4 regions of the Bacillus sp. T3 genome follow, and region 2 is predicted to be linked to each of the others. Evidence: riboswitches for the same ligand, from Rfam matches in the RefSeq annotation. Region 2 holds a riboswitch; each other region holds the start of a gene.
What was found. Region 2 has a riboswitch for S-adenosylmethionine ahead of RGF10_RS22230 (homoserine dehydrogenase). Riboswitches for the same ligand answer to the same signal wherever they lie in the genome.
Positions count from the first base shown of each region.

Region 1 (3,160 bases), 1.1 Mb from region 2:
ATCATCCGATCACCCTCTTTTAATTCTTCCTAGCAGATGCTGTTTTGTTGGACTTCTAGTATTTCATTATGTTTTGAATGTTCTTAACCATTCATTCATAATTTGGCATGTTTATATGTTTTTTCTTTAATGTACCTTCATCCTGAATTCCAACAGTTAACAAATGCTATTTTAATAAAATTTAGAAAGAATTCGAACCTAATAAAAATGCCTATCTGCAAAATGAGCAGAAAGGCATAGTGAGTTTCTATTTCCCTTCTCTCATCTTCCAAAGTCGTATGACTTTGTGTGAATTGGCACCTTTTCACATTGCTAAGCAATATGACGGTTGCCTGGGCTTCATAGGGCACATCCCTCCACCTCTCTTGATAAGAGCAACTATTCTATTATTCAATCAATTATATGTTCTGAATTCCTTACTATTAAAGTGATTCTATCACGCATAAATTATTTCTGTCAATTAGAATATTTATTTTAAAATAATGGATATTTTTACCTAAGTTATTTGACAGCACTCGTTAAGCCAGTTGCTACTTCGATTGCTTGGTCAAGGTCTTCGATTAAATCTTCGACATTTTCAATTCCAATTGAAAGACGAATTAAATCTTCTGGAACACCTGCGGCTGCTAAGCCCTCTTCATCTAATTGCTGATGGGTTGTACTGGCTGGGTGAATGACTAAGCTTTTAGCATCGCCAACATTGGCAACATGTGTCCAAAGCTTTAATTCATTAATAAATTTCGCCCCTGCCTCACGTCCACCTTCAATTCCAAATACAACGACAGATCCAGGTCCTTTTGGTAAATATTTATCAGCAAGAGCTTTGTCCGGATGATCCTCATTTCCTGGGTATAAAATCCATTTTACGGCAGGATGTGCTTGTAAATATTTTATGATTTCCTTCGTGTTAGCAATATGTTCCTTCATTCTTACGTGCAATGTCTCTAACCCCAATGTAAGCTGGAATGCATTTTGTGGCGAGATTGCAGGTCCCATATCCCTCAACAGCTGAACACGAGCCTTAACGATAAAGGCTGCTGCCCCAAGCGCTTCACTATACACGAGATCATGGTAGCTTGGGTCTGGGGTAACGAACCCAGGAAACTTGCCCGTACCCCAATCGAATTTACCTCCATCCACTATGACTCCACCTAATGTCGTACCGTTTCCACCCAACCACTTTGTTGCAGAATGGATGACAATATCTGCCCCATATTCAATTGGCTTTAACAAGTACGGTGTGGCAAATGTATTATCGACGATTAACGGTACTCCTGCCTCATGCGCAATATCTGCAACCTTTTCGATATCTAAAATACGTAGGCTTGGATTGCCGATTGTTTCAGCAAACACTGCTTTCGTTTTATCCGTAATGGCCGCTCTAAAATTTTCTGGATCCTCTGCATTTACAAACTTCACATTAATTCCATAACGTGGTAGCGTCATCGCAAATAAATTATAAGTTCCCCCATAAAGAGTTGACGCGGCAACAATTTCATCCCCTGCCTGAGCGACATTCAAAATGGCTAATGTAATCGCCGACATTCCGCTTGCGACTGCGAGTGCTCCGATACCACCCTCTAGTAAAGCCACTCTCTCTTCAAATACCGTAACAGTTGGGTTATGTATTCTTGTGTAAATATAACCTGGTTCTTTTAGGGCAAATAAATTCGCAGCATGCTCAGTGTTTTCAAATTGATAGGCATTGCTCATATAAATCGGAACAGCACGCGCCCCAGTTACAGGATCTGGTGCTAAGCCACCATGAACACTTAAGGTTTCAAATCGATAATTTTTTTGTTTTTCACTCATTCTTTCTCTCTCCCTTATGTAATGATAGTAAACATCAAAAAACCCACTTCTAATAAGAAGAGGGTTCGCTAACTTTATCATCTCTTCTTATCTATCAGAGTTGTCTTACTCTGCTGGAATTAGCACCGTGTTCTGAACCGGTTGCTGGGTGTCGTCGGGCCAGTCCCTACACCTCTCTTGATAAGAAATTCTATTTACTTTTAAACCTTATCATAGCGATTCTTTTTAAGTCAATAAATATTATTTAACTTTTCTGAATCTATTGTTATATACATATCCTTGGTTGTTAAATAGAAAACAGTTTCTAACAATAGTGCTGTCCGTAGTGAACCTGAAACAGTGAGTAGCTTTTGTGCCTGTGCTTCTCGTAATTTTATTTTTCCGGATAATAATTCAGTTGCAGTATCATAACTGGTTGCAATTGAAACGATATCACACTCATCTGACACTGATTCTTGAACAGCATTTCTAGCAAGACCATTTTGCACGATGAAATAACTCTTTCCTTTTTCGGTATCAATACATACCTGTATAGGATTATTTTTAACTAAATCGTGAAGATGAAGCTTATGATTAAACGTTTCGACAAAAGACTCCACTAGGCAACCCAAGGAACTCACCCCACCTTATCCCTTTAGATGATCTTTTTGATTGTGTCGTACAAATATGGAACAGACTGAAATGCGTATATTTTTTGTTGCACTCTACCTTGTTTGAATATTAATAAGCATGGTACACTTTCAATTTTTAATTGTTCAGCTAGCGCTCGGGAAAAATTCACATTGACTTTAACCATCTCGACTTCTGGTATAAGCTCCTCAATGACCGTAAGCATTTTTTGAGCCACTGCACATGTACCACACATTGGAGTATACAAATAGAGGACTCCTTCAAATTCTTGATGGAGGATTGTATTGGCTTGTTCAACTGACAACTCATTCATTTCTTGCGATTCATCCTCTTTCTAAAAATTCAGTAAATATATCTATGTTTGCTTGGACTAGAACAGTCGCTAAATGGTGTACAGGTGCGGTAGCGACCTCACGATATGATTTATCGATATAAAGATGCTCCGCTTCTGGAAACTCGCGTTTAAATTGCTTCCGAAGTTTTTCTCCAGCCTCATCAGCATCGACTAAAATATAGACTTCTTTATCTAAGACAGAATCAATTAATTCTTCTAAACGGTTAATCCCTATCGTACCGTTGGTGCAAATAATTTCAATTGGCTCCCGAATAATGCCTTTAACTTTCTTCTTATCTGAAGTGCCTTCAACAATGATTACTTTATCGCTGAGCTCTCTCATATTTATCACCTGAAAACGAAGTTGTATTTATCTTAGATTAT
Region 1 is NZ_CP137761.1:852,780-855,939, reverse strand. Features, by position in the region: gene RGF10_RS04305 (methionine ABC transporter ATP-binding protein) at 1-5, opposite strand, end outside; SAM riboswitch class I at 259-375, opposite strand; gene RGF10_RS04300 (O-acetylhomoserine aminocarboxypropyltransferase/cysteine synthase family protein) at 502-1,812, opposite strand; SAM riboswitch class I at 1,897-1,999, opposite strand; gene RGF10_RS04295 (hypothetical protein) at 2,043-2,423, opposite strand; gene RGF10_RS04290 (thioredoxin family protein) at 2,447-2,755, opposite strand; gene RGF10_RS04285 (toprim domain-containing protein) at 2,766-3,119, opposite strand.
Region 1: it holds a riboswitch for S-adenosylmethionine, as region 2 does, so the genes downstream of both, RGF10_RS04300 (O-acetylhomoserine aminocarboxypropyltransferase/cysteine synthase family protein) here and RGF10_RS22230 (homoserine dehydrogenase) in region 2, are expected to answer to the same signal.

Region 2 (3,160 bases):
AACCCCTTTATTTATTTTCTCAAAGGTAGTATGAGACAGTTCCATCACCATTATTCCTATTAGTCCAACTCTTGGTTCAAAACAAATTTAAAAATGCTTAAATGGCTAGACGTTCTGAAAAATCCAGTTTCGTAATATCGCCATATACTTCATAGCATTGAAGCTCTGGTGCAGCTTGTGTGATCGTTTCAAGTTCATTTGCTGAACCAGACACAAGTAAAAGGGATGGTCGTAAGAAACCAACGATTTCGATTGTTGATGGCCAGGATAATTCCTTCAAGCCCTTGCCGAAAAGAACCCAGTTAGGTTGTTCTATTTTCGTTTCCTCCACAAGACTATTATTTGTGATGTTAGCATTAGAAGGATTCACTATATGGATAATGTCCTCTACTATCGCGCTTGCAGTTGGGTACATCCCCGCACCAGGTCCTTGGATACAAATGTTGCCGACGATATCAGCCTCAATTGAAATGGCATTTTGCACACCCTCTATCTGATATAAAGGATGGGTTGAGCTTACAAGGACTGGTTTCACAGAACAGCTAACGCCATTTGTGCTTTTTTCAATCGAAGCTACATGCTTAAAGCGTAGACCTAGTGCTGAAAATAGACCAATTTTTTCGGACGAAATTTCAGTAATCCCTGATCGCGTGACATCCGACCAATTGGGCTGCTCCCCAAAAATGACTTGACTTAAAATCATCGCTTTAAAGAATGCATCGATTCCTTCAATATCATTTTTGGGATCCAATTCTGCATAGCCTTGCTCTTGCGCAATGATTAATGCAGCGGAGAAGGAAAGGTTTTCCTCTCTCATTTTTGTTAAGATAAAATTCGATGTCCCGTTTAGTATACCTTCCACTTTTGTTATTCCATTAACATTTAACAGCGTATTCAGGGTCTGAATAACAGGAATCCCGCCTGCCACAGTCGCTTCGAATCCAATCGATACATGGTATTCATCTGCTAATGCCTTCAGCTGTTCCCCGTGATGAGCAAACATTTCTTTGTTAGCTGTAATGATATGACAGCCCTTTTTAATGGCTGATTGCAAATAAGTATACGCCAGATCTCTTCCCACAATCGCATCAATTACAACATCAAGCTTTGGTAGTTGAAGAATCTCATCAAAATCAGTTGTTAACAGAACATCCTGATCTGGTAATGAATGCTTTTCGATATTTTTTACTAATACGGCAATGATTTTCACCTCTTTACCCAATAGAGCCTTAAAGCGACTTTGATGCATCTCAATTGTTTGATAAACGCCTTTTCCAACTGTTCCATATCCTAAAAGTGCAATATTTATCGTTGCCATCTTCTCCATCTCCCTAATAGAAAATTTCATTTCGATTTATGTAGTGTCCAGGTTTATTTAATGTCGTAACAACAAAAAACCCTCTTCATAAGAAGAGGGTTTTTTCCTCCTCTTATCTTTCAGACAGCACACTGTCTGCAGGATTTAGCACCTTTTCAAGCAATGCTTGATGGTTGCCGGACTTCATAGGGCCTGTTCCCTCCGTCACTCATGATAAGAGATTATTTAATTTTTCATTTTATTAAAAATAATTAGCTTACTCTACATATTAGTTAGATTTTCGAAATATGTCAACTAAAATCCACTTTTACTTTGCAGCTTTAGTCATCGCTTGCTCAAAAATGCCAACGATATCTTCTGCATGTTCAATTCCAACCGAAATTCGGACAACCTCAAATGTAATTCCTAATGCGTCACGTGCCTCAGCAGGTAAAGCACGATGCGAGGTAATGACTGGATGGGAAACAGATGTCTCTACACCAGCCAAGGTTGGCGCAATTTTAATCCAGGAAAGATTTTTAAAGAATTCATTTACATTAACTGTGTTAGCAAGCTTGATTGTGACAATCGCACCATATCCGCTCTCGCCGTGTTCAAACGGATAATAAACCTTCTCTACAAGTTTATTGTTTTGAAGGGCAAGGGCTAGCTCTCGCGCGTTTTTGGACTGCTTTTCCATTCTTATTGCTAATGTTTTTAAACCACGCGTTGTTAGCCATGCTTCAATCGGACTTACGTTTGTGCCAAGGTTTACAACCTTTGCGGTTGCCTTTGCTAGCAAGTCCTTTTCACCTACTAGTACTCCAGCTGTCACATCGCTATGACCACCAATGTACTTCGTCGCACTATGAACAACTAAATCTACCCCTTTTCCATATGGCTGGCAATGATAAGGAGTGGCAAATGTATTGTCCACAAGAGTGGTGAGTTTATGCTTCTTTGCAATTCGGACAAACTCCTCGATATCTTGTACTCGAAGGAGCGGATTTGTAATGGATTCTGTGTATAATAATTTTGTATTTGATTTGATTTCTTTCTCAACCTGGGCAAGGTCTGTGAAGGATACGAACGTGACTTCAATCCCGAATTGGTTTAGTTCCCCTTGCAGGAGCTGAAAGCTACCCCCATACAAATCTTCTGCAGCCACAATATGATCTCCACTTTTCACCACAGCTAGTACCCCTGCTAAAATAGCTGAAAGTCCAGATGAAGTTGCGACACCAGCGGGAGCACCTTCAAGAGCTGCTACTGCTTCTGCTAATTCATCTGTATTCGGATTTCCAACACGTGAATACAAATAGTTTCCTTGTCCTTGATAATAGCCCTCTAATTCATCAAGATCAGAAAAAGTAAAAGCTGTCGTTTGATAAATTGGGGTTACTTTACTTTTGATTGGCATTTTGCTTTTTTTAACACCATGTAGTACTTCCGTTTCAAACCTGGACAAAACCGTTCACCTTCTTTTAAGAATAGAAAAACTTATCTGAAAATACATGATGACTATAACAATATCCGTTTGTTTCGTCAATCTCCTATCGGGGAAATCAGTTTTTGTAAGCGAATTCAAATAGATATTTTTATTTCAGCAATCGTTCTGGCCTATTTTTCAGGAGAAACTAATTCACCTTTATAGAAAACCTTCTTCTTACCGGTTAGACCAAGTTCTCGGTAGAATTTCTTCAGTTCTCTTTCCTCTCTATCGGTTACAATAGCCACTACAGTTCCGCTTGCTCCAAAGCGTCCAGTTCGTCCAGAACGGTGAACATATTGATTAATCTCTTTCGGAAAATCAACATGCACAACATGGGTCACTCCCTTAATATCTAAGCCACGTGCTGCAAC
Region 2 is NZ_CP137761.1:4,330,313-4,333,472, forward strand. Features, by position in the region: gene RGF10_RS22230 (homoserine dehydrogenase) at 98-1,318, opposite strand; SAM riboswitch class I at 1,428-1,538, opposite strand; gene RGF10_RS22235 (trans-sulfuration enzyme family protein) at 1,626-2,765, opposite strand; gene RGF10_RS22240 (DEAD/DEAH box helicase) at 2,918-3,160, opposite strand, start outside.

Region 3 (3,160 bases), 2.2 Mb from region 2:
CACCTCCGCATGTGGTTCACCTGCCCGGCGGTGCAGACCCGAGCCAACAATCATCCCGTCTTTAACAATAACAGCCCCTACGAGTGGATTTGGATTCGTTTTCCCTCTTGCCGTGGCGGCAAGCTCTAAGGCAATATTCATAAAATATTGGTCTGTTTTCATTTTAATAGCTCCTTAACTAGGTATTCGCGTTTGTTCTGGGATGTGCCCAGATTTTAAGATTTTCGTTTCTAAGTACTTTTCATTGTGTTCACTAATTCCACCCCAAAGCGGCATGTGAGAATTAGTTGAAAGACCTTTTTCTTTAAGTGCGTGAAGCTTTTTCGGGTTGTTTGTAATAAGGACAACTGGTTTTGATCGCATGGCTCGTAATATGAACAATGGCTCATCGTAAGCCCTTAAATCATCTTCAAAACCTAATGCGTGATTGGCATCAACCGTATCCATTCCCTGTTCCTGCAATAAATACGCTAATGATTTTGAAAAGAGGCCAATTCCTCTTCCTTCATGATTAGCCAAGTAAAACAATGCGCCGTGTCCATTCTCAACAATCATTTTCAGTGATTGCTGAAGCTGATATCCACAGTCACAGCGTTTGCTGCCAAAAATATCACCCGTATGACAAATGCTATGAAACCTAACGAACGATTGCTCACTGTGTTCAAAATCTCCATAAACTAAAATGGATGATTGCTGTAAATCAGCCAAACGGGCAGTGGAAAGTGAATCGAGAATCTGTTCTTTATCTATGTATTCCTCTTTTAATTTTAACCAAGAGTACCATTTAAATGTAACAACATTATCACCTAATTGCACGGGTAATTTGACTGGACCGACGAGACAAATTGCTGGTTTATTATCTATATTAATCATGGTCATCTTTTCTTTTAAAATATCTTTTACTTCTATTGAAAGCATATTTTCAATCCCCATTCTTCACTACGCTATTTTTACTATAATTATGTAACTGAGCATAAAATAGTAAACAATACGCGTCAAGTAATAAAGCTTCCTAAATTAATTGAGAATATTTATTGATTTCCCAGAATATTTTTATAAACTAATTGACATTATTACTATATATATAGTAAAGTTTAAAAAAATAAAATATTTTTATTTCTTATCCAGAGAGGTTGAGGGTATGGCCCGATGAAACCTCAGCAACCATCAATGATTTATCATTGAAAAGGTGCTAAGTCCAGCAAGTTGTAAAAACTTGAAAGATAAGGAGAATGGCTAAATGTCCCAACTACACTTAAGTCTTCTTCTTAGAAAGAAGACTTTTTTATTTTTACTTGAAAAGGAGTGGCGGCTTTGTACAAAATTGATACTGTGCTAGCGCAAATTGGAAATCGTAGTGAACAAACAACAGGAACAGTAAATCCACCGGTCTATTTTTCTACTGCATATCGACATGAAGGAATTGGACAATCAACCGGATTTGATTACACAAGAACTGGGAATCCAACTAGAAAAATTTTGGAGCAGGCGATAGCAGAGCTAGAAGCTGGCGACCAAGGATATGCCTGTAGTTCGGGCATGGCCGCCATCCTTACCATATTATCGATTTTCCAATCAGGGGACGAATGGATTGTATCCAAAGATTTATATGGTGGAACTTACCGACTCCTTGAACAAGGCTTTAAAAAGTGGGGCTTAACGAGCCATTATGTGAATACAACAAACCCTGAGGAGATTACGAAATACATATCTCCAAGAACGAAAGCAATCTTTATTGAAACACCAACGAATCCGTTAATGGAGCAAACCGATATAGGCGCAGTTGCGAAAATCGCCAATGAAAACAATATTTTACTAATCGTTGACAATACCTTCTATACACCGCTCCTGCAAAAACCAATTACACTTGGAGCCGATATCGTCATTCATAGCGCTACAAAATATTTAGGTGGTCATAATGACGTTCTTGCCGGTCTAATCGTCGCAAAGGGCAAAGAACTTTGTGATAAACTTGCCCTCTTTCATAATGCCGCTGGTGCTGTATTAAGCCCGTTTGATTCTTGGCTGTTGATTCGAGGCATGAAGACATTATCACTTCGGATGGAACGACACGAAAAAAATGCAAAAAGAGTCGTGGAGTTCTTATCCGCACACGAAGATGTAATCGATGTCCTTTACCCTGGTAAAGGTGGAATGGTTTCGTTCCGTATTAAAGATGCAGCCTGGGTAAATCCCTTCCTACAAAACATGAAGCTGATTTCATTTGCAGAAAGCTTAGGAGGCGTTGAAAGCTTTATTACCTACCCTACGACACAAACACATGCCGACATCCCTGAACACATTCGTGAGGAAACGGGTGTCTGTAATCGGCTTTTACGCTTTTCAGTTGGCCTAGAGGATTCAGAAGACATCATTAATGATTTACAACACGCGCTTACACACGCTAAAAAGGAGGTTGCGGTATAATGGAGACAAACTACACATTTGAAACAAGACTGCTTCACAATCGCCATAAAATTGATCCGAACACTGGGGCAGTGAGTGTGCCCATTCAGCATGCATCAACCTTCCATCAGTTTGATGTCGATCAGTTTGGAAAATATGATTATGCAAGAAGTTTAAACCCTACTCGGGAAGCTTTGGAGGATGTGATTGCCGAATTAGAAGGTGGTATAAAAGGATTCGCCTTTGCATCTGGGATGGCAGCTATTTCAACTGCCTTTCTCCTTCTCTCACAGAATGATCACGTAGTCATTACTGAGGATGTTTATGGTGGTACCTTCCGTATGGTAACCGAGGTTTTATCTAGACTTGGCATTCAACATACATTTGTTGATATGACTGACCTCGAAAAAGTTGAAAAAGCCATTCAACCTAATACAAAATTATTCTATGTTGAAACGCCTTCAAATCCATTATTAAAGGTAACGGATATACAAGCGATTAGTGATCTAGCAAAGAAATGCGGCGCTCTTACATTCGTCGATAATACCTTTCTAACACCTGCCAGCCAAAAACCACTTGAACTTGGGGCTGATGTTGTCCTTCATAGTGCCACTAAATTTTTGTCAGGTCACAGTGACGTTGTTGCTGGACTAGCTGTCGTCAAGGATGAAGAATTAGCAAAAAGATTAGGCTTTTTACAAAACTCATTTGGGGCTGTACTTGGCGTACAGGATGCTTGGCTTGTACTTAGAGG
Region 3 is NZ_CP137761.1:1,927,870-1,931,029, reverse strand. Features, by position in the region: gene ribD (bifunctional diaminohydroxyphosphoribosylaminopyrimidine deaminase/5-amino-6-(5-phosphoribosylamino)uracil reductase RibD) at 1-162, opposite strand, end outside; gene RGF10_RS10045 (GTP cyclohydrolase II) at 175-918, opposite strand; SAM riboswitch class I at 1,118-1,230, shown strand; gene RGF10_RS10040 (methionine biosynthesis PLP-dependent protein) at 1,315-2,427, shown strand; gene metC (cystathionine beta-lyase) at 2,427-3,160, shown strand, end outside.
Region 3: it holds a riboswitch for S-adenosylmethionine, as region 2 does, so the genes downstream of both, RGF10_RS10040 (methionine biosynthesis PLP-dependent protein) here and RGF10_RS22230 (homoserine dehydrogenase) in region 2, are expected to answer to the same signal.

Region 4 (3,160 bases), 1.3 Mb from region 2:
CGCGTATTTTCAGTTAATGATGTGTCATCATAATCTGCAATACGGCTTTCCTCATCAAGGATTACATTCTCAAGCACAGAGCCGAAACGAATCGCATCAAAAATTTGTGGTTCTTTTTCACGAGATAAGTTTATGCATTTTGCATAGCAGCCACCTTCAATATTGAAGACGCCGTTATTTGACCAGCCGTGCTCATCGTCGCCAATTAATTTGCGATTAGCGTCTGCTGATAATGTTGTTTTTCCAGTTCCAGGAGAGACCAAAGAATAAAGCAACGTCACCCTCTGCGCCTACGTTTGCAGAGCAGTGCATTGGCATAATCCCGTTTTCAGGAAGCAGATAGTTCATAACAGAGAATATAGATTTTTTAATTTCCCCTGCATATTCTGTTCCACCAATGAGGACCGTTCTCTGTTCAAAAGAAATAATGATGAAGGTTTCAGTTGCAGTTCCGTCAACTGCTGGATCTGCCTTGAAATTTGGAGCACAAATAACAGAGAAAGCATCATTATGCTCTTCTAATTCACCATCATTTGGACGAATGAACAATTGGTGAGAAAACAGGTTGTGCCAAGCGTATTCGTTGATAACTTGAATTGGTAAGCGGTATTTTTTATCTGCACCTGCAAAGCCACGGAAAACAAATACTTCTTCTTTTTGCTGCAAGTAGTTGATAACCTTATTGTAAAGATTTGAAAATGCTTCTTCAGAGATTGGTTGGTTTACAGAACCCCATTCTATTTTATCTTTAGAAGAACTTTCTTCTACAATATACTTGTCTTTTGGAGAACGACCTGTATATTTCCCTGTTGTTGCACGAACAGCTCCAGTAGAGGAGATAATTCCTTCTTTGCGTTCTAAAACCTTTTCAACTAATTGCGGTACAGAAAGCTGATTACGAATATTGCTACCCTTTAACAATACATTTAGTTCATTAGAGATACTGACAGAGTTCATCTGATAAATACCATCCTTTATCAAATATTTTTGAGTGTTGTGAATAGTATAACACATTTAACTAATTAATCTATACTAATATCCACTTTTTTAAAAAAATATCTAAATTATTATGGTTTCCTCCTTAAATATGGTTGTTAATTAAATTAATTTGTTAATTAGGATATTCTATTTTAGTAAATAAGGAACTAATAATGAGGTAGATTTAAATCGATAATTGTCGAAAAATGGTTACACAATCGTGAACAATTGAAAAAGCTATTGACACAATTTGAACGGTTACGGTATTATTCTACCTTGAACGGATACTCTCTTATCCCGAGCTGGTGGAGGGACAGGCCCAATGAAACCCAGCAACCTGCTATGTTAAAAATCTATCAAGACATTAGTCTAATGATTTTTCATAGCAAAGGTGCTAACCTGACGCAAGGTATAACCTTGAACGATAAGAGTGAAAGGCGCAATTGTTAACTCAAACCTTTCCTCATTTAATAGGAAAGGTTTTTATTTTGCACCTTTTGAAGTGACGCGTGTCGTTTTTATTCTGTTATCAGGATAAAAACCCCATGTTTATTTCATACTACTTAGGGAATGAGTACCGTATCAAATTGAGGTTACAAATAGGACAGTTACATATTCTTGATTAACCTCGCTTTATTTCTATATAAAAGGAGGAACTCAGATGTCAACAAAACGTCGTTTGTTTACTTCTGAATCGGTAACAGAAGGTCATCCGGATAAGATTTGTGACCAAATTTCTGATGCGATTTTAGATGCGATTTTAGCAAAGGATGCAAATGCTCGCGTTGCTGCTGAAACTTCAGTTACAACTGGTCTTGTACTAGTAGCAGGTGAAATCACAACTTCTACTTATGTCGACATCCCTAAACTTGTTCGTAAAACAATCAAAAACATTGGTTATACACGGGCAAAGTATGGCTTTGATTCAGAAACTTGTGCAGTACTAACTTCAATTGATGAGCAGTCAGCTGATATTGCTATGGGTGTTAACCAAGCACTTGAAGCAAGAGAGGGTAACATGACCGATGATGAAATTGAAGCGATCGGTGCAGGTGACCAAGGTTTAATGTTCGGATTTGCTTGTAATGAAACGAAAGAGCTTATGCCCCTTCCGATTTCGTTAGCGCACAAGCTTGCTCGTCGTCTAACAGAGGTTCGTAAAGAGGATATTCTTCCGTACCTTCGTCCAGATGGTAAAACGCAGGTTACTGTTGAGTATGATGAAAATGACAAGCCAGTGCGGATTGACACAATCGTTATTTCAACTCAACATCACCCAGAAGCTACACTAGAGCAAATTCAACGAAACATTAAAGAACATGTAATTAATCCAGTGGTTCCTACAGAACTAATTGATGAAAATACAAAATACTTCATTAACCCAACAGGCCGCTTCGTAATTGGTGGACCACAAGGCGATGCTGGTTTAACAGGTCGTAAGATTATTGTTGATACTTATGGCGGTTATGCACGTCATGGTGGTGGCGCGTTCTCAGGAAAAGATCCTACAAAGGTTGACCGTTCTGCTGCTTATGCTGCACGCTATGTTGCCAAAAACATCGTTGCAGCGGGTCTTGCTGAAAAAGTTGAAGTTCAGTTTGCGTATGCGATTGGGGTTGCACAACCAGTATCGATTGCGGTGGATACGTTTGGAACTGGCAAGGTAAGCGAGGATGTATTAGTTGACCTTGTTCGCAAAAACTTCGATCTTCGTCCAGCTGGTATTATCAAAATGCTTGACCTTCGTCGTCCTATCTATAAGCAAACAGCTGCTTATGGTCATTTTGGAAGAACTGATATCGATCTTCCTTGGGAACGTACAGATAAAGCAGAAACATTGAAGGCGCAAGCTACTAATTAATATGAACAAAGTAGGAGTTACACTAGGATGTAACTCCTGTTTTTTATTTGATTCCGATATGGTAGTATAGAAGGTATGAATTCAGCAAGAGTCGATTCATAATCAAATTAATGAGGGTTCTTTTATTAAAATAAGGCTTGTTATAGCACATTTTCATGTTTGCACACAATGTTGATTGGAGCGGAAGGTACTCGACTCCTGCGGGAGCAGCGGGACAGGTGAGACCCCGCAGGCGTAAAACGCCGAGGAGGCTCACCGCCCGCCCCGCGCGGCGCTGAGTACCTGGAGCGGAAATCAACATTCTAATTAACACAGCTGTTT
Region 4 is NZ_CP137761.1:1,044,314-1,047,473, forward strand. Features, by position in the region: partial or broken gene pckA (phosphoenolpyruvate carboxykinase (ATP)) at 1-957, opposite strand, end outside; SAM riboswitch class I at 1,268-1,409, shown strand; gene metK (methionine adenosyltransferase) at 1,640-2,839, shown strand.
Region 4: it holds a riboswitch for S-adenosylmethionine, as region 2 does, so the genes downstream of both, metK (methionine adenosyltransferase) here and RGF10_RS22230 (homoserine dehydrogenase) in region 2, are expected to answer to the same signal.